DNA from 4 places in the Actinomadura keratinilytica genome. Region 2 is predicted to be linked to each of the others. Evidence: riboswitches for the same ligand, from Rfam matches in the RefSeq annotation. Region 2 holds a riboswitch; each other region holds the start of a gene.

Region 1 (4,853 bases), on a different contig from region 2:
CCGCGTCGCCCGCGCCCACGGGGCGAACCCGCCGGGGATCGAAGTCCGCCTCCCACACGAGCCGATCCCCCGCATGGGCGACGGTCGCTGCGACGCGGAACATCCGCCGGGGCCTCTTCCTGGCGTACAGCTCCAGGACCGCCGTCACGGTCGCGTCCCCCGCCACCTTGCCCAGGGGGTTGAGAACGTGGCCGCGCAAGCGCGCGCGGCCGTCCCGCACCGTCAGCTCGGTGGCCACGTTGAGGGGGCGCAGCTCACCGAGCGAGCAGTGCTGCAGCCCAAGATGCGTCACGTCCAGGATCCGGCGTGCCCGGTCCGACGACGCGTACCGCCCGCTCCAGAAGACGCGTCCGTCGTCCCGGCGCAACGCGGCACCGAGCACGGACGAGCCGCCCCGGTACTCCGCCGCAGCCAACGCCCCGTCCTGGTCGCCCTCGCGCAACAGGTACGCGGCGATGGCCGCCATCGGGTGGGCCTCCTCGTACACCCGGGGGTGGAGGCCGGCCAGATAGTCGGCGGCCAGCGCGCGGAACCCCTCCCGGTAGGCGGCGTCGCGGCACGGCAGGTCGCGCATGTACAGCAGCAGGTCGTGGTTGACAAACTTGACGTCCTTGGCGAGCCGCAGCTCCTCGTCGCCGTGCCGCAGCAGCAGCGCGTCGATGCGCCGGTGGATCTCCAGCCGGTCGGCGAAGTTGGCCAGTTCCGAACGCCGGCTGGAGATGGACCGCGCATGCGGCTCGACCAGCCAGTTGTAGACGCGGTGCGGGATGAGCGCCGTCCGGGACGCCGCCAGGTACGCCTCCGCCGTGAACAACAGGTCCTCATAGTGCAGCCGCTCGGCGAAACGCAGCCCGTGCCCCTCCAGGAAGGCGCGCCGGTAGAGCTTGTTGGTGGCGAGGGTGTCGTACAGCAGGTCCGGGTTGTCGCGCAGCGCGCCGTAGACCGCCGTCCTCCGGTAGAGCCACGGGTACCAGGGCCGCTCCCGGCCGCGCACCCGGCCCGTGTGGACGCGCGTGCACAGCCCGGAGACCAGGTCGGCGCCGGTGTCCTCGGCCGCGGTCAGCAGGTTGAGGCAGGCGTGCGGGTCCAGGACGTCGTCGCTGTCGAGGAACATCACGTACCGGCCGCGCGCCCGCGCCACCCCCGCGTTGCGCGGACGGCCGCACCCGCCGGAGTTGACCGGCAGCCGCACCGCCCGCACCCGCCCCGGATGCTCGGCGGCCAGCCGTTCGGCCACCGGCCCGGTCTCGTCGGCGCTCCCGTCGTCCACGACCACGACCTCGACGGCGCCCAGCGACTGCCTCAGCGCCGAACCGACCGCCCGGGGCAGCCGGCCCGCGTCGTTGTAGGCGATCACGACCACGCTCACGTCAGGGCCGTGCGGGACGTGCCCGTGCGGCCCTGCCCTCATGGACGTGTCCTCCCCCCGTCCCTGCTCGCGTGCCGGATACCTTTCCGGCCACCGCAACGACGGAGTAGAAGACACCACAAAAAAAGTGAATGATTGCGGCATTCAGGACGACAAAGGGCGCCCGGCATACGCCGGACGCCCTCGTCCACCGGACGTCAGTCGGCGTCGTAGTCCGGGTACCCGTACCCGGCGACGAGCGACTTGGACCGCACCCGCTTCTCCACGGCGTCGTTGGTGTTGCCCTCGACGGTGGTGATGGTGCCGTCCCCGTTGTCCTTGACGACCAGGCCGACGTGGTCGATACCGCTGATGCCGCCGTCGGGCCCGTTCTGCCAGTCGAAGAACACCACGGCCCCGGGCTTGGCCTTGTGCCCCCAGCGCCCCTTCTTGGCGAACCACCTGGCGTGCTGGACGGTGTAGGCGTCCCACCCCATGTCCTTGACACCGAGCTGCGCGCCCACCCAGGACACGAACATGTTGCACCACTCGGCGCCGTTGTAGTCGTCCACGCTGAAACCGCCGTCGCGCTCGGCCGTCATCTTCGCGTTGGGCGTCGACACGAACCAGTCGTGGTACTTGGTCTGCCGGCCGGGCCCCTCCTTGACGCCGACCTGCTCCAGGGCCAGGCGGATCGCCTCGGACGGCTCGACCTTGCGGATCGGCACCGCGTATCCCTCGGGCTTGTCACCGATGGAGACGGCCTTGTGCGCCTTCTCCACCTGCACCTGGGCGACGGTCCCCTTGTCCTGGGGCTGCCCCTCGGCGGAAGGGCCGATCAGCGCGAAGCCGACGGCCCCGGCCAGCACCGTCCCCACGGCGACCCCCACACCCAGGCGAGCCTCGAGGGAATGAGAAGCGGTTCGATCGGGCATGCAGAGAACTCCTTGTCTCCCATGACGCCTACCGGGTTAGCTGACGGATTCGGGCATGGAAGAGCCCTACGGCGCGCATCGTCGGCACGCCGATTCACCCCTGGGCCTGATCGGCCCGACGTGGGTTCCCGGCTCCGGTCCTCGCATCAGGCGCCGGACACGGATTCGGCCACGGCCGCCGCTGCCCACAGCGGCCGCTCACTGGTCTGAACTCGAAAGGGGGGCGCGTCCTCGCGCGCCACGGCCGCGCCCCGGGTCCCTCCCCGGGCCACGACAGGCCACGACGCATGGCGCGCGTCGCGGGATTCGGTCCGACGTTATCAGATCCCCACGCCAGAGCAAAAAAGGTAAAGCCGCTCTGACCTGCGACAACATCAAAACCGATCCCCTGTGGTCACAGGGTGCACACCTGTCGCGTCAGTGCCGTGATCCTGGCCGCCGCGGTGGCGTAGGACGTCCCCGCCGGCTGCAGCGTGAGAACCGCCACGACGTACCGCTCCCCCGGCCCCACGAGCCCGGTCGTATGCAGGACCGGCCGCCCCAGCCCCAGGTCCCCCGGCACCACCCCGGACGTCCCCTGCCCGAAGCCCGACCAGCCCTGCTTGACCGCCCACGGCTTCGACACCGCCCGCGGAATCCCGAAGTACTGGTCGTAGCCGTCCGTCCCCCGCCGGGTGGCCCTGCGCAGCTCCCGCAGCACGACATCGCGGTGCCGGGGCCGCGCCTTCTCCAGCAGATACCGGTACGCCTTCACCACGTCCGCGGCGCTGAGCGCGGTGTACCCCCAGAACCCGGGCTTGTCCGCGGGCGGCGGCCTGGTGTCGGTGAGCCCCATCCGGCGCGCCATCCGCTCGACGATCGCCCCGCGCCCACCGCGCCTCCACAACGCCGTCGCCGCCGCGTCGTCACTGGACCGCAGCATCAACCCCAGCCGCGGATCGACGTCCCGGCTCCGCTCCAGATGATCGAGCGCGATGAGGATCTTCACCACCGACGCCGACCGGAACACCTGGTGCGGCCGGTACTGCCGCACCGTCCTGCCGCTCTCCCGGTCGAACACCACGTACCCGACCCGCGTCCCCCGAGGCACCTTCGGCGTCGGGACCGCCTTCCGCGTCTCGGGAGTCACACTGGGAGCCGGCTCCACCGCACTGCTGCTCACCGCCCCCGGGACCCGCTCCGTCTCCCGGCCACACCCACAGAGCGCCCCGGCCACAACCACCAGAGCCACCCCGCCCCGGCCCGCCCGAGCCCAGGCTCCCGCTATCTCGGTACGCATGACCCCGCAGACTGCGCTACAGTAATCACGCCTGCTGCGGCAGGCGCCGGGACGTAGCGCAGTTTGGCAGCGCACTTGACTGGGGGTCAAGGGGTCGTGGGTTCAAATCCCGCCGTCCCGACAGGTCAGAGGCCGGTTCCGATCATTCGGAACCGGCCTTTCGTCGTCCGTACGGCCAGGATGTACAGCTACGGCCCCGTACCCGGTGGTCCCCAAGTGGTCCCCATCAGCGCCCACCAGCCGCCTCAGCGCGCCCCTGGCGGCCTCCCTCAGCACCTGGGCATAGACCTCCCCCGTGATGCCGATCTGGCCACGCCGAAGAATCTGCATCGCCTCACGCGGATGGACGTCCAGCGCGGCCCAGCAGCGAACCGCACGTGCGCCGCACGCCATGAACCTTGATCAACCGCACCCCCGCACGCTCGGCCCCCCCTTTGAAGCTGCGGTTGACGTTCCGCAGCCCGATCAGACGCCCCATCCGCGTCGTGAAGATCAGCCCCCTTGCCCGTCCAGCGCTCCCCACGCGCCGTGCACTCGCTTTCCTGACGCTTCTGCCGGATGCGCAGTGCGGCGAAAGTTCACTACGACGGGTATCTGTCGAGGATCGCGCGTGACCTGAAGACACCGTCCCCCCAACTCGCGCGAGCCGTCGACTCTGCACTCGGTGCGGAGGGCCGGCTTGCAGCTCTCCGCACCGTTGGTGAGGAGCGCTCGCTGGAACCGGGTACCCGGGAGGAGGATGAGGACGAGATGGAACGGCGCACTCTCCTACAGGCGCTCGCGGCACTCGGTCTGCCCGCGTCTCCGATCTCCGAAGCCCTCCGGAACATCCGGATCAGCGTCCACCGCACCGTCGGCGGCGGAGAGGACGGTCACATCGACGAGTGGGACGAGATCGTCGTCGAGTACGGTCACCTGTACGTGCCGACACCTCCGCGTCGCCTGCTGCTCGACCTGGCGAGCGACCTGGTGACCGTCCAGCAGATCATCAAGCGCAAGCAGCAGGAGGACGCCCGGAGGAACCGAGCCCACAGCACGTCCGCGCCCTGGAGCCGCGTCGCCGCCGAACTCTGCGCGCTCATGGCCAAGACGCTCAGCAACCTCGGGCGACCGCGCGAGGCCCGCGAATGGTGGAGGACCGCGCAGAGCGCCGCTGAGGCGTCCGGTGACACAGATCTCGCCCTGTGGATCGCGGGGGGACGACTGGCGCATGGGCTCTATGAGCGCCGCCCCGCCGCCGTCCTCCTCGCCAGGGCGGACAAGGTGCTCGAACGTGTCTCGGATGCCCCGT
Region 2 (4,853 bases):
GGTGGCCGCGGCCAGTACGCGCACGCCGGAGAGGTCGCCGCCGAGCTGCTCGGCGAGGACCCCAGTGACATCGCCCGGCTGTGGGAGAAGCTGGTCTGGGCCGGTGCGTCGGTCGGCCGCAGCGGCCTGTCCGTCCAGGCGATCGCCGCCCTGGACATCGCGCTGTGGGACCTGAAGGCCAAGCGCGCCGGGCTGCCGCTGGCCAAGCTGCTGGGCGCCTACCGCGACTCGGTGCGCTGCTACAACACCTCCGGCGGGTTCCTGCACGCCCCGCTGGAGGAGGTGCTGGCCAACGCGGCCGCCGCGGTCGGCCGCGGCATCGGCGGCATCAAGATCAAGGTCGGTCATCCCGACGCCCGGGTGGACCTGGCCCGGGTGAAGGCCGTCCGCGACAAGCTCGGCGAGGACGTCTTGCTCATGGTGGACGCCAACCAGCAGTGGGACCGGCCCACCGCGCAGCGCCTCGGCCGGGCCCTGGAGGAGTTCGCGCTGACCTGGATCGAGGAGCCGCTGGACGCCTACGACCACGCCGGCCACGCCGCGCTCGCCGCGTCCCTGGACACCCCGATCGCCACCGGTGAGATGCTCACCAGCGTCGCCGAGCACGCCGAGCTGATCCGCGTCGGCGCCGCCGACATCATCCAGCCCGACGCGCCCCGCATCGGCGGCATCACCCCGTTCCTGCGCCTGGCCGCGCTCGCCGACCACAACCGCCTGCAGCTCGCCCCGCACTTCGCGATGGAGATCCACCTGCACCTGGCCGCCGCCTACCCGCAGGAGCCGTGGGTCGAGCACTTCGAATGGCTGGAGCCGCTGTTCAACGAGCGCCTGGAGATCCGCGACGGCCGCATGCTGGTGCCGGACCGTCCCGGTCTCGGCCTCACTCTCAGCGACCGCGTCCCCGGCTGGACCGCGGACACCTGCGAGTTCACCTCCTGACACCGACGCGCCCGCCGAGGCAGCCGGACCGATCGGTGTCCGCCACAGGAAGGGCCATCTCCCGCCCGCGGCGGCCGCACCCGTAAGGTGCGGTACGGCTTCGCGGGCCCCGCGCCGGGTGCCCGGCTCGTCCCCCGTTGGGCCGGGCGCCCGAGCGCGGTCGGGAGACGGCACCCCCATCGCCCGTTCTCGGCGCGTCGCGGCTTCGCGGGTGTTCCGCCCCTCGCTGCGTCGGTTCGGTGTCCGTCGTCGGAATGGCCGCGTTTGGTGGTGTTGACCATGCTCCGTCGAGTGCGGTGCGGTTTTGTGGGCCCCGCGCCGGGTGCCCGGCTCGTCCCCCGTTGGGCCGGGCGCCCGAGCGCGGTCGGTTGAAGACGCTTCCACCTGTGCGGCTCTCGGTCGTTGGCGCCGGTGGTGGTAACGGCCGTTTTCGGTGTTCGTCCCGGCCAGGGGACGCGGCCGTCAGCGTCTGCGTTCCGTGGACGTCAGGCGGAGCGGAGGGCGGCGGCGACGCGCTTGCGCAGGCGCGGCAGGGTCGGGGCGAACGCGTAGCCGCAGCAATCGGTGTCGTTGAACTTCATGTGCGGCACGATCGCCTTCATCGGGTCGAGGTCGTACTGGCGGCACAGCCAGGCGATCAGCTCGGTGAGCGAGTCCTGCAGGCGGCGGGGCGGCATGACCGAGTTGTAGGTGCCCTCGCATTCGATGCCGACGGTGTAGCCGTTGGCGCCGGCGACGTGGGTGCCGATCACCATCCGGCCCCTGCGGGCGGCGGCGAGACTGCCCTTGCGGCCCTCCATGATGTGACCGCCCCGGCTGATGGTGAAGTGCTGGCCGGTGTCACCCCATCCCTGTCCCATGTGCGCGCCCTGGATGGAACGCGCGAGCCGGAAGCCCTGCCGCAGCGAGTAGTCGGTGACGTTGGGGGTACACGTGTGGTGCACCACGATGTACTCGGGTGCGCGGGACAGCACCGTCGCCCGCCGGTAGGGGGTGCGCGCTCCCCATTCACTGGTCGAGTGGATGAGCGGGGCACCCTTCCCCTGTTTACGCGTTTTTCGGGACGACCTGGACTCGTCGGGCCGGGCGGCCTGCGCCATTCCGGTGGCATCGCCCGCGTCGGTGGCGTTCGCGGCGTTCGCCACCTCGTGTTCGGCCGACGGGCCCAGTGCCGCGGCGACGCCGAGCGCCGCACTCCCCAGCAGGACTCCACCGCCCAGCAGGACCGAGCGACGCGGCATCTCGGTGGGCCAAAGGTCGGTGCGGCGGTGCTTGGCGTTCGGGTTCATGGGGGTATTTCCTTCCGGGGAACTGGTCTGGAGGAATTCGGGCAGCAAAAAGAGAGCAGGCGTGAAGAACGCGCGGGAAATGGGGGCGTGCGGCTGCGCCGGAAACGTTGAGCCGTGCGGAGGACGGCCCTGATCGCCGATGGCGGGGGAGGTGTCGAAGGCCCGGTGCCGGCGGCGGGGTCACCGCCGCGGGGAGGCGGGGGAGCGGCGCGGCCGGAACGGCGCGAAGCGGGCGGCCAAGGGGACCGCCCCGTCTATCAGGGCGTTGGCATCGTCATGAGGCGGCTGCGGCGTGCCGCTGGGGTGGCGGGGCAGAGCCGGGCAGGCTCCTTCATGTCCTCTCCTCTCCTTGACTGCCGACCGGGTTAGCTGACGGGTTCGGACCAAGGAGCGGCCCTACCGCGGCTGCCCGCGGATTCACCCCGAAGAACTGTTGGGTCCCCGGTTCCCAGGCGGCCGGCGCCGTGGGATTAGGCGCCCCGCCGGCCGGTGCACCGGACGGCGGAGTACCACGGACCATAGGAGATGCGGCAAAGAACTCGCAAACCTTCGAAGGTAAAAACTAAAGACGATCTTTGTGTGTGCGTCTTCCGGCCGCCGGTCACATCGATCACAGCAATCACAGGCAGAACATGCATCGCGAGAAACCACTTATGCGGGGGGTGCGGAGCGGCAGATTCCTCCGCGAACAGGCGCCGCGCCGTCACACAGCTCCGGAATTGTGACCAAGGACACCTTGGTCCATCGGTATGGAGGACTTGCCGTCGCCGGACGGTCCGACGGGCACCGGAGGGGGCGGGCGAGTGAACCCGGCGTTCGCGGTGATGAAAGGGGGGCACGGATCGCAGCGGTTCCGCCGGGGAGGGACGCATGGGAGTGCTGGCCGACGCCGCGACGCCGGCCGATCTGGTGGCCGCGCGGACGCAGATGGGGATATCCCTCGGCTGGCACATCATCCTCGCCTGCTTCGGCGTGGGCATGCCGGCGCTGACGGTCTTCGCGCAGTGGCGCGGCATCCGGACCGGCGACGAGGCGTACCGGCGGCTCGCGCACCGCTGGGCCAAGGCGATGGGCGTGATGTTCGCCGTCGGCGCGGTGTCCGGCACGATCCTTTCGTTCGAAATGGGTTTGCTGTGGCCCGGGCTGATGGCGACCTACGGGCAGGTGCTCGGGCTGCCGTTCGCGTTCGAGGGGTTCGCCTTCTTCATCGAGGCCATCTTCCTGGGCGTCTACCTGTACGCCTGGGACCGGCTGCCGCCCCGCGTGCACCTGCTGACCGGGCTGCCGGTGTGCGTCGCCGGGGTCGCGTCGGCGTTCTTCGTCGTCAGCGCCAACGCCTGGATGAACCAGCCGCGCGGGTTCGACCTGGCGGACGGCAGGGTCACCCGAGTGCGCCCCTGGGCGGCGATGTTCAACCCGGCCACGCCCTGGCAGACCGTCCACATGATCCTTGCCGCGTTCATGGTCGCCGGCTTCGGCATCGCCGCCGTGTACGCCGCGGGAATGCTGCGCGGCCGCCGCGACCGCTACCACCGCATCGGGCTGCTGCTGCCGTTCACGGTGGCGGCGGTCATCACGCCGTTCCAGATCGCGGTCGGGGACGGCCTGGCCCGGCTGCTCGCCGACCGCCAGCCCGCCAAGCTCGCCGCCATCGAAGGGCTCAACGAGACCGGCTCGCACGTCCCCCTGTCCGTGGGCGGCCTCTACCTGGACGGGGAGATGCGGTACGCCATCCGCATCCCGAACGCGCTGTCGATCCTGGTCGGCTACCGGCCCGGCACGGTCGTCCAGGGGCTGGACAGGGTGCCGGTCGCCGACCGTCCGCCGGTCAACGCGGTGCACCTGAGCTTCCAGCTGATGGTGGCGATCGGGTTCGCCCTGCTGCTGCTCGGCTGCTGGCTGGCGGTCGTGTGGTGGCGCCGCCGCGACCTGCCCCGCACCCGCTGGTTCCTGTGGCCGACCGTGCTGTCCGGCCCGGCCGCGGTGCTCGCGCTGGAGACCGGCTGGGTCACCACCGAGGTCGGCCGCCAGCCGTGGATCGTCTGGCAGCACCAGCGCACCGCGGACGCGGTCAACCCGGCGCCCGGCCTGTGGGCGGGGCTGGTCGTGGTGCTCGCCGTGTACGTCGTGCTGACCGTGGCCACCGTCTACGTCCTTCTCCGGCTGCGCGGCCGGCACGTCGCCGCACCCCAGGAGGACTGGACGCAGGAGCACGCGCCGTGACCGCCGCGCAGTGGCTGCTGCTCTTCGCGTGGGCGGGCCTCACCCTGTACGCGCTGTTCGGCGGGGCCGATTTCGGCGGCGGGTTCTGGGACGCGCTGGCCGGCGGCGCCCGGCGCGGCCGCGCCCAGCGCGAGCTGATCGAGCACTCCATCGGCCCGGTCTGGGAGGCCAACCACGTCTGGCTGATCTTCGTGCTGGTGATGTTCTGGACCTGCTTCCCCGGGGTCTTCGCCTCGGTCGCCTCCACCCTCTACATACCGCTGACCCTCGTGGCGATCGGGATCATCGCGCGGGGGGCGGCGTTCGCGTTCCGCAAGGCCAGCACCGAGCTGTGGCAGTTGCGGCTGTTCGGCGGCGCGTTCGCGCTGTCGTCGGTGCTCACCCCGTTCTTCCTCGGCACCA
Region 3 (4,853 bases), on a different contig from region 2:
GGGTGATCCTGTTCGGCGCGGGCACCGGCCCCGACGGCATCGGCGGCGCCTCGGTGCTGGCCTCGGCCACCTTCGACGAGGAGTCGCAGGCCAAGCGGCCCAGCGTGCAGGTCGGCGACCCGTTCATGGAGAAGCTGCTGATCGAGTGCTGCCAGGAGCTGTTCCGCGAGGACCTGGTGGTCGGCATCCAGGACCTCGGCGCGGCCGGGGTGTCGTGCGCCACCACCGAGCTGGCGGCCGCGGGCACCGGCGGCATGCACATCGAGCTCGACTCCGTCCCGCTGCGCGATGCGACCCTGCGCCCCGAGGAGATCCTCATGAGCGAGTCGCAGGAGCGCATGATGGCGGTGGTCGAGCCCGCCAAGGTGGACCGGTTCCTGGAGATCTGCGCCAAGTGGGAGATCCCCGCCACCGTGATCGGCGCGGTCACCGACACCGGCCGGCTGGTGATGACCTGGCGCGGCGAGAAGATCGTCGACATTCCGCCGGGCACCGCCGCCGACGAGGGCCCGGTCTACCACCGGCCGTACGAGCCGCCGGCCGACCTGGCCGCGCTGCAGTCCGACACCCCGGGCCGGCTGACCCGCCCGAGCACCGCCGACGAGCTGCGCCGCACCGTGCTGTGGCTGGCCGGGTCGCCGAACCTGGCGAGCAAGACCTGGGTGACCTCGCAGTACGACCGGTACGTGCTGGGCAACACCGTCCTGGCCATGCCCGAGGACGCGGGCGTGCTGCGGGTGGACGACGAGTCGGGCCTGGGCATCGCGCTGTCGCTGGACGGCAACGGCCGCTACACCCGCCTCGACCCGTACTCGGGCGCGCAGCTGGCCCTGTCGGAGGCGTACCGCAACGTCGCCGCCACCGGCGCCCGCCCGCTCGCGGTCACCAACTGCCTGAACTTCGGCTCCCCCGAGGACCCGGGCGTGATGTGGCAGTTCGCCCGCGCCGTCGAGGGGCTGGCGGACGCCTGCCGCTACCTGGGCACCCCGGTCACCGGCGGCAACGTCAGCTTCTACAACCAGACCGGCACCACGCCGATCAACCCGACGCCGGTCGTGGGCGTGCTGGGCGTGCACGACGACGTGCGGCGCCGCGTCGGCATCGCGTTCAGCAGCGAGGGCGCCACGCTGGCGCTGCTGGGCCAGACCCGCGAGGAGTTCGGCGGCTCGGAGTGGGCGCACGTCGTCTACGGGCACCTGGGCGGCCTGCCGCCGAAGGTGGACCTGCCCGCCGAGGTCGCGCTGGCCTCGGTGCTGGTCGCGGCGGCCCGCGAGGGCCTGCTGTCGGCGGCGCACGACCTGTCCGACGGCGGCCTGTCGCAGGCGCTGGTCGAGTCGTGCCTGCGCGGCGGGCTGGGCGCCCGGATCACGCTGCCCGGCGATCCGTTCGTGTCGCTGTTCAGCGAGTCGGTGGCCCGCGCCGTGGTGGCGGTCCGGCCGGGCTCCGAGGGCCGTCTGGCGGCGCTGTGCGAGGCCGCCGGGGTCCCGGTCACCCAGCTCGGCGTGACGGGCGGCGACGCGCTGCACATCTCCGCGCGCGGCGCCGACGGGCAGCCGCAGGAGCTGTTCTCCATCCCGCTCGCCGAACTGCGCGAGACGCACGAGCACATCGTCCCCAGCTACGCCAACGACTGACCCGCGCCGCCGACCCGCACGACGAGAGAAGGCCGCCGGCCCGCTGCGAAGCGGACGGCGGCCTTCGCCGTTTCCGGGCGCGGTCGCCCGAACGTCCTCAGAACACCGAGATGTGGACGTGGTCGTAGTGGTTGGCGGTGATGCCGCCGCGGTCCTCCATGGTGCGCCAGCCGGGGCTGCGCATGTCGTAGATGCGCTGCCGCCAGATCACGTACTTGATGCCCAGGCGGTTGGCGTTGGAGATGGCGTACTGGGCCGTGCGGTCGCCGAGGGCCTTGCCGCTCGCCGACGGCATCGTGCCGCCGGTGCTGACCATGAAGTCGCAGGCGCGTCCGGTGGCGTGGTCCTGCGGGTCGCCGGTCATCCGCACGCAGCCGATGATCGGGAACGGGCCGAACTCGATGTCGATGGTGTTCTTGACGTTCAGCATGCGGGGGGTGACCCCGCCCATCCCGGAGCTGGGGGACTCGGGCTTGAACTTCTTGATCAGCGCCTGGACCTTGCGCTTTTGCGTGCGCAGTTCGGCGATGTCCTTCTCCAGCTCCTGGACCTTCTTCTCGTACTCCTCGCGCGCCTTCTTCTGCTCGGTCACCAGCTGCTCGATCTGGCGCACCTTGGCCGCCTGATTGGACGCCACATGGCTGGCCAGGCTGGCGTTGTTGAGCACGTTGTCGGGGTCGTCGCTGGCCAGCACCGCCACGGCCGGGTCGGTGGTGCCCGTCATGTACTGGGTGGCCGCCATCTGCGCCACGATGGTGCGCGCGCTGTCGAGGTCCCGCTGGAGCAGGCGCTGCTTCTGCCGGGCCTTCTGGATGCCGTACTGGGCGTCCTTCAGCTTGGCCAGGTCGCCGCCGTACTCCTTGTCGAGCTGGGCGATCTGCTTGTTCAGCTTGGTCAGCCGGCCGGTGTCACCCGGGTCCGCCTGGGCGGGCGCCATGCCCGCCGACGTCACCAAGACGGCCGCCGCGGTGACGGCGAGAGCCAAGGCGGGGCGCCGCATCCGCACGGCATGACGTGGGCGGGTGGAGCTCGGGCTCTCCACGTCGTCTCCTCTCCTGTGACGCCTACCGGGTTAGCTGACGGGTTCGGGCCGGGAGTCCGCCCTATCGCGGCGGAGCCGCGAATTCACCCCGGTGCCGACGTGACCTGGCTGGCCGCCCGGCGCTTGGGTCCCCGGTTCCCGTGCCGTAGTACGGCCGCGGGATTCGGCTGGCTCGGCCAGCCTGCAGATCGGTTTGCGATCATGCCCACCCCCAGTGGGCGAAGGCTACTGTAAGGAACCGGTCGGGTCTTGGCCAAGATTAGACCCAAGGGAAACCTTGGATGGCCGGGACTGCGAGACGAGACGCACCGCCGCCCCGCAGCGTAGCGCGTCGGGGGCGCGCACAGCGGGACCCCCGCCCGGGCGGGCGGGGGTCCCAAGCCGAGGTGCGGCTGCGGTCAAGCGGTGCCCTTGTAGAGCAGCCGGTTGGGCGTGCCCTTCGGCATGCGCTTGAGGCGGTTCTTGGTGGCGTTGCCGTTCAGCCACTTCTGCACGGTCGGGAACGTGGCGCTGCGGTGCGACTGCAGGTACAGCGCCGCCGCCCCGGCGACGTGCGGGGACGCCATGGACGTGCCGGTCATCGTGGCCGTCTTGCCGCCGAGGTAGGTCGACTTGATGCCGTAGCCGGGCGCGAAGATGTCCACGCAGCCGCCGTAGTTGGAGAAGGCGGCGCGGTTGTCGTAGACGGTGGTCGCGCCGACCGCCTGCACCCATCCGGCGCTCGCCGGGGAGACGTTGCAGGCGTTCCGGTTCTCGTTGCCCGCCGCGACGGCGACGAAGACGCCCGACTTGGACAGGTTCGTCACGGCCGTGTTGAGCGCGGTGGACTTCTTGCCGCCGAGCGACAGGTTGGCGACCGCGGGCTTGACGGCGTTCTTGCGCAGCCAGTCGACGGCGGCGATGATGTCCGACACCGTGCCGTAGCCCTCGCAGTCCAGCACGCGCAGCGACCGCAGGTTGACCTTCTTGGCCACCCCGTAGGTCTTGGATCCGATCGTGCCCGCCACGTGCGTGCCGTGCCCGTTGCAGTCCCAGCCGCTGCTGAAGGACGGGGCCTTCCACACCGACTTGGCGCGGCCCTCGAACTGCGGGTGCGACCACGCGATGCCGGTGTCGATCACGTAGGCGTTCACGCCCTTGCCGGTGTTCTTGTAGTAGTACGACTTCGACAGCGGCAGTTTGCGCTGGTCGATGCGGTCCAGCCCCCACGCGGGCGACTTCTGCGTGGTGGTGGCCCGGTAGATCTGGTCCTGCTCGATCGCGGCGACGTTGCGGTTGCGGCGCAGCTTGTCCAGCTGCGCGGCGCTGAGCTTGGCGGCGAAGCCGTTGAGCGCGCCTCCGAACCGCTGGACGGATCCGGCCTTCACCTGCCCGGCGGTGGTCGCCGCCGAGGCGCCGTCCTTGAGCGTGACGATGTACTTGCCCGGAACGGGGGTGCCCTGCGCGGCCGTCACCTGGACCCGGACGGGCTCGGGGACGGCGGCGAGGGAGAGCGGCGCGGCGACGACGACCAGACCGGCCGTGACCGCACCGGTGACGAGGATTCTTCGTGGGGGGACAGAGCGCACCGGGTCTCCTTTGCCTGCGACGCGCCCGCGGCCCCCGTGGCCAACCAAGATCCAGGGCGCGTCGACAAGCCGGTACTTTATTGGAGAACGACCGGTAATTCACTGTAAAAACCGGAAATTGGGCAAAAATCCGTCAGCCGATGTGTGCGGTGATTAATCCGGCCCGTCACCCGCGGGAGAGCCGGGCGTGATAGGTCGCCTTGCCGCTCGGGCTCGTCCACACGTACTGCAGCGTGCCGTCCTGCTGCCGGGTGATCTGCACGTTCCCGCTGGTGCACGGTTTGGCGATGGTCAGCGCCATGCGCAGCGTCCGGTTGGTGCCCTGCGTCAGCGTCAGCGTCCCCGAGCAGCGCTCCTTCGGGTAGAAGGCGCGGGCGGACGTCGCCCCGGACTCGAACTCCACCTGGATCGGGAACTGCGCCCCGCGCGCCGCGTTGATCGCCGTTCCCCGCCAGGAGCCCGCGAACGCCGGCGGGATCGCGCTGACCGGGCTGTCATCGCCGACCTGCGCCGCCGGATCGCTCTGCTGCGCCTCCTCCGCCGTGTCGCCGCGGAACTGCGGCCACAGCACCAGCGCGATGATCGCGATGCCCACCAGCACGCCGATCA
Region 4 (4,853 bases), on a different contig from region 2:
CGTCCACTCCCGCGCGTCTGCGCAGCCGGGGCGAGGTCAGCAGCACGTACAGCAGGCAGATCCCCCCGGAGACGGCCAGCGCCCCGATGAGCGTGCCGTGGAGCACGTCGTCGTTGTCGGCGTGCCCCAGCTCGTGCGCCACGATCGAGGCGACCTGCTCGGGCGGGGCGCTCTTCAGCAGGGTGTCGTAGACGACGATGCGCCGCGTGGACCCGAACCCCGAGACGTAGGCGTTGAGCGCGGTGGTGCGCCGTGACGCGTCGGCGACCAGCACGTCCGTCACCGGGACGCCGTCGCGTTCGGCCATCGCCAGCAGCTCGCTGCGCAGCGGGCCGGCGGGCAGCGAGTGGAACCTGTTGAACAGCGGTTCGACCGCCACCGGGTACACGAACGACGCGCCGACGACCAGCAGGAACCCGCCCGCCGCGGCCCCGGTCCACCACCAGCGGGGGAAGCGCCGCATCAGCAGGTACAGCAGCGCCAGCGCCACCGTCCAGATCACCCAGGTGACGCCCAGCGACTTGAGCTGGTCGGTCAGCCACGACGGCCACGACTGGGTGGACAGCCCGTAGCGGTGCAGCACCGACTCGCTCCAGGCGTCGAACGGCAGTCCGGCCAGCCGCACGGCCGCGGTGAGCGCCAGCGCCGCCGCGGCCGTGCGCAGCGGCCACCACGGCGCCCGCGCCGTCGCCCGGTCCAGCAGCCGCGCGCCCAGCGGCGTCAGCCCCAGGACGAGCACGAGGGCGAGGCCGACGAGCAGCCCCGCGTACGCGGGCGGGGCCAGGGCCGCGTCGAACGCCCGGGACCGTTCGATCTCGGCGGGGGTGAAGTCGAGGGCCGGGTCGGGGGCGGTGTGCCCGCCGGGGACGCGTCCGGGCAGCGGGTTCCACGGCGTGGTGACCGCCAGCACGACGCCCACGGCCGCGAACAGCGCCACCGACGCGATGGCCGCCGCGGTCCGCGGCCTGGTGCGCCCCCGGTCGGCCTGCGCCGTCCGGGGCCGAGGGTCCTCCGCCCGGTCCGCCCGCGCCGGAGCGTCCGCCGTGTTCTCGCCGCGTTCGCCGCTCACTGCCTCGCCTCCGCACACGCCGTCCCGCCGTCCGGCCCGTCTCGCCGCCCGCCCGGTGCCGCCGGCCCTGCCCCGTCGCCCGGTCTCGTCGCCCGGTTCCGTACCGTCAGCCCAGCTCCTCGCGGAGGTAGTCGCGCCACAGCGCGGTGAGGCGGTCCCGGTCGACGCCCAGTGTCTCGCGCAGCGCGGTGTCCTCCGGCATGCGGCCGGCGGCCCGGTAGAGCCGGACCAGCGTGGCCTCACCGTACCGCTCGGCGATCATCCGGCACGCCAGCCACGCCTCCTGGTAGGACTGCGACAGCCGCGGCGAGGAGCCGTCGAAGTCGGCGCGGCCGGGCAGCCCGTCGGGCAGCCGCCCGGCGGCGACGTCGGCGCGCAGCTCGCGGGCCGCCGACCGGACGCTCACGTCGGCCCGCAGGTAGCCGACGTAGTCGGCCAGGCCCTCGATCAGCCACAGCGGGGTGCGGCCGTCGCGGGCGCCGCCGGTGGCCACGTGGGTCAGCTCGTGCGTCAGCACGACGTCGCGGCCCAGCTCGTTCAGGCGGGCGAAGGCGGCGGGGGACACGACCACGCGGTCGGCGCCGGGCCCCTCGGCGGTGGGCGCCACGGTCGCGACGGCGGCGATCCGGTCGAGGTCCTGCGACGGCCCGGCCAGCGCGGAGGCCAGCCGGGCGTCCGCGGGCACCAGCGCGACGGTGCGCCGCCGGCCGCGGCCCGCCCCGTCGCCGCCGGTGCCCACGACGCCGGAGACGACGGGCACGGCCGCGTCCAGGCGGCGCGCGATCTCCCGCAGGCGCGGCCCGTCGCCCACCACGAGGGTGTGGTCGCCCCGCACGACGGTGAGCGCGCCGCCGTCGAAGATGTCGCCGTCGTCGGCCAGGCCGCGCGCGGAACCGTCGCCCACGATCGTCCAGGAGCCCGCACGCGGCGCGAACGTCAGGTACCGGGTGCGGACGACGGGGGCGTCGTCGAAGCCGCGCAGACGGTAGCTCAGCCGCACGCGGGCCACGGCGGAGCCGGGTTCGAGGCGGTCGAGCGTCTCGCTCCACGACGCCAGCGGGAGCCGGAGCAGGTTGTCGAACAGGCGGCCCTGGGCGTCGCGGTACGCGGCCGGGGCGGTGGCGACCGTGGCCATGAAGGCGGTGCGGTCGCGTTCGCGTACGGCGCGCGTCCGGTTGGCCAGGACGGCCGCGACCGCGCGCCCGTCGGGTACGGCGGTGGGCGTTGCGGAGACCGTGGTGCGGGCGGGCGCGTCGGGCCCGGCGGCGGTCAGGCCGAGTTCCGCCAGGAGGCATCCCGCCAAGGCGGCGGCAGCGGCGATGACGGCGGCGCGGCGCGAGACCCGGCGGGGCGATGGCCCGTCGCTCTCGGGGCGGCCGTCGTCGTCCTTCATGCGCGCGATCCTATGCGGGGGTGCCGCGCACGCGGGGGGACCCGGGCGCAGGACGAAGCGGCGTGGCCGCCCGTCGGGGACGGCCACGCCGCACAAGAGACTGAGGTTCGGTCCGTCATGGACCCGGCAAGATGCAGACCGCCGGAATACCGGGACGGCGGTCGCTGCTGTCGAGGAGAGTTCTCAGGTGGCGCTCACTCCTTCCAGACGCCTACCGGGTTAGCTGACGGGTTCGGTCGTGGAAGTCGACCTACGGCGCGCATCCCCTCGCTTTCCGGGGGCGGGGAACGGGCGCCGATTCACCCCGGAGCCGGCCACGGCCCGTGGGACGGGCCCGCGGGCGCCGGCTCGGTGGGTCCCCGGCTCCACCCCTGGCGCAGGGGCGGACTCGGCGGTCAAGCGGCGATGAACTTGTTCGGGACTTGCGATGTGGACGGCCCCCGGGGGCGGGATCCGTCCGGCCGGGCCCGTGCGGGCCTCCGTGGCGCGCTACCGGCGCCATGCACACCGGGGCGTGCGCACGTACGGCCTGGGACCGGCGAGCGGGGGACGGCATCTGGCGGATGCCGCGGAGGAGAGACGCGGCACGGTGTGCCGCTGCGGGGGCGCGGCACCTGGCGGGTGCCGCAGGCGACGTCTCGACGTCGGTGCCGGTACGGCGCCTGGCTGGCGTCGTAAGCGGTCACAAAGTACCAAAGAGCAACGGATAGGCAAATACCCGACAAAAAGATCTACGGTCCAGGTCGGAGCGCGTCCGACCTGGACCGTAGCCGGGAGAACGGGGCGGGACGAGGGGCGCGGGCCGTCAGACCCGCCCGGCGCCGTAGAAGTTCGTCCGGTAGTAGCCCGAGGTGATCGAAACGATCTCCACGTTCTTCCCGGTGCGCGGCGCGTGGATCATGTTGCCGCCGCCGATGTACAGCCCCACGTGCCCGAGGTTGTTGAAGAACACCAGGTCGCCGGGCTGCAGCGCGTCGAACGACACGCGGCGGGTGGCGGCGTACTGGCTGTTGGTGACGCGCGGCAGGTTCACCCCGGCGGCGCCCCAGGCCCGCATCGTCAGCCCCGAGCAGTCGTAGGAGTTGGGCCCCTCGGCGCCGTACTGGTACGGCTTGCCGAGCTGCGCGTAGGCGAACTGGATCGCCGTGCGCGCCGACCCGCTGGCCGGGCCGTTGTAGGTGGCCCCGCTGCCCGTGCCGGGCTTGTCGGCGGTCTCGCCCAGCTTGGCCAGCAGCTTCTTCTGCGCCGCGATCGACTTTTCGACCTCGGCCTTCTTCTGCTTCAGCTCCTTGGCCTTCTTGACGACCTCGTCGTAGGCCGCCTGGGCCTGCGCCTGCTCCCGGCGCAGCCGCTGCGTCGAGGCCAGGAACTGGTCCAGCTCCGAGCTGCGGTTGCGGGACAGGTGCGAGATGACCGCGGACTGGTCGAGGATCTTCTGCGGGTCGTCCGCCGCGGCGAACCCGACGACGCCGCCGGTGTCGCCGTTCTTGTACGCGGCGGCCGCCATCTCGGCGATCTTCTGGCGCAGCTCGTTGAAGGTCTTCTGCTCGTCCGCGCCGGCCTTCTTGGTCGCCTTCAGCTTGCGCTTGGCGATCTTGAGCTCTTCGCCGACCTGGTTGTACTTCTCGACCAGCTGCTCGACCTGCTCGTTGAGCTTGGTGAGCTTCTTACGGGCTTCGGCCGCGCTCGGCGTCGGCTCGGCGTGCGCCGCCGCCATGGGCACCGTCAGGGACGCCGCCACGGTGAGGCAGGCGGTCGCCACCAGGCGCCGGGGGGCGAGCCGCCCCCCGAAGAGGTTCCGTGGGCCTCGCGAGTCCGCCGCGGGAGCCCCGGTCATATGACTGGTCACGGTCGGTTATGCCCCTCTCGTCCATGACATCAGCCGACGACACTAGCGAGGGGGCACACCCGTCACAACCGATTCGTCACTACTTGCACTGCATATTCGGCACAACGTCGCGTTGCGTCACAGCATGATCGCCGCACGTTCAGGAGCGGCCCAGGCGGCGCAGCAGCAGGGTGGACGGAGCCGGCCGGGCCCCCGCCCGGCGGGCCGCGTCGGCCACCTCCCGGTCCGACGACACCACCACGATCGCCCGGCCCGACGGCTCGGCCCGCACCAGCTCGCCGATCAGCTCGTCGGCGGTCTGCCCGGGACGGCTGAACAGCACCCGCACCCCGCGCGGCGGGTTGATCGCCACCGGGACGTCCAGCGCGGCGCCGTCGAACACGCACGTCACCTCGGCGCGGGTCTGCGCCGCCAGGCCGCCCAGCCCCGACAGCAGCCGGACCCGCTGGTCCGACAGCGGCAGCTCCCCGTAGCCGGTCTTGGTGACGTTGTAGCCGTCCACCAGCAGATGCACCTGCGGCAGCGTCAGCAGCCGGTCCAGC

The links. Region 2 has a riboswitch for cyclic di-AMP ahead of ABD879_RS04940 (peptidoglycan recognition protein family protein). Riboswitches for the same ligand answer to the same signal wherever they lie in the genome.
Region 1: another riboswitch for cyclic di-AMP. It lies ahead of ABD879_RS16815 (CHAP domain-containing protein); the one in region 2 lies ahead of ABD879_RS04940 (peptidoglycan recognition protein family protein).
Region 3: another riboswitch for cyclic di-AMP. It lies ahead of ABD879_RS04785 (coiled-coil domain-containing protein); the one in region 2 lies ahead of ABD879_RS04940 (peptidoglycan recognition protein family protein).
Region 4: another riboswitch for cyclic di-AMP. It lies ahead of ABD879_RS14505 (hypothetical protein); the one in region 2 lies ahead of ABD879_RS04940 (peptidoglycan recognition protein family protein).

Annotation. Positions count from the first base shown of each region.
Region 1 covers NZ_BAABDO010000048.1:2,442-7,294, reverse strand. Annotated here, with positions in the region: gene ABD879_RS16820 (bifunctional glycosyltransferase/CDP-glycerol:glycerophosphate glycerophosphotransferase) at 1-1,369, opposite strand, end outside; gene ABD879_RS16815 (CHAP domain-containing protein) at 1,567-2,238, opposite strand; cyclic di-AMP (ydaO/yuaA leader) riboswitch at 2,295-2,446, opposite strand; gene ABD879_RS16810 (serine hydrolase) at 2,678-3,412, opposite strand; tRNA gene ABD879_RS16805 (tRNA-Pro) at 3,610-3,683, shown strand; gene ABD879_RS16800 (hypothetical protein) at 4,121-4,853, shown strand, end outside.
Region 2 covers NZ_BAABDO010000009.1:5,237-10,089, forward strand. Annotated here, with positions in the region: gene ABD879_RS04935 (L-talarate/galactarate dehydratase) at 1-939, shown strand, start outside; gene ABD879_RS04940 (peptidoglycan recognition protein family protein) at 1,425-2,228, opposite strand; cyclic di-AMP (ydaO/yuaA leader) riboswitch at 2,567-2,700, opposite strand; gene ABD879_RS04945 (cytochrome ubiquinol oxidase subunit I) at 3,099-4,451, shown strand; gene ABD879_RS04950 (cytochrome d ubiquinol oxidase subunit II) at 4,448-4,853, shown strand, end outside.
Region 3 covers NZ_BAABDO010000008.1:84,146-88,998, reverse strand. Annotated here, with positions in the region: gene purL (phosphoribosylformylglycinamidine synthase subunit PurL) at 1-1,634, shown strand, start outside; gene ABD879_RS04785 (coiled-coil domain-containing protein) at 1,732-2,676, opposite strand; cyclic di-AMP (ydaO/yuaA leader) riboswitch at 2,680-2,855, opposite strand; gene ABD879_RS04780 (S8 family peptidase) at 3,075-4,244, opposite strand; gene ABD879_RS04775 (serine/threonine-protein kinase) at 4,411-4,853, opposite strand, start outside.
Region 4 covers NZ_BAABDO010000036.1:43,961-48,813, reverse strand. Annotated here, with positions in the region: gene ABD879_RS14510 (M48 family metallopeptidase) at 1-1,069, opposite strand, end outside; gene ABD879_RS14505 (hypothetical protein) at 1,176-2,462, opposite strand; cyclic di-AMP (ydaO/yuaA leader) riboswitch at 2,656-2,866, opposite strand; gene ABD879_RS14500 (C40 family peptidase) at 3,268-4,224, opposite strand; gene ABD879_RS14495 (NYN domain-containing protein) at 4,451-4,853, opposite strand, start outside.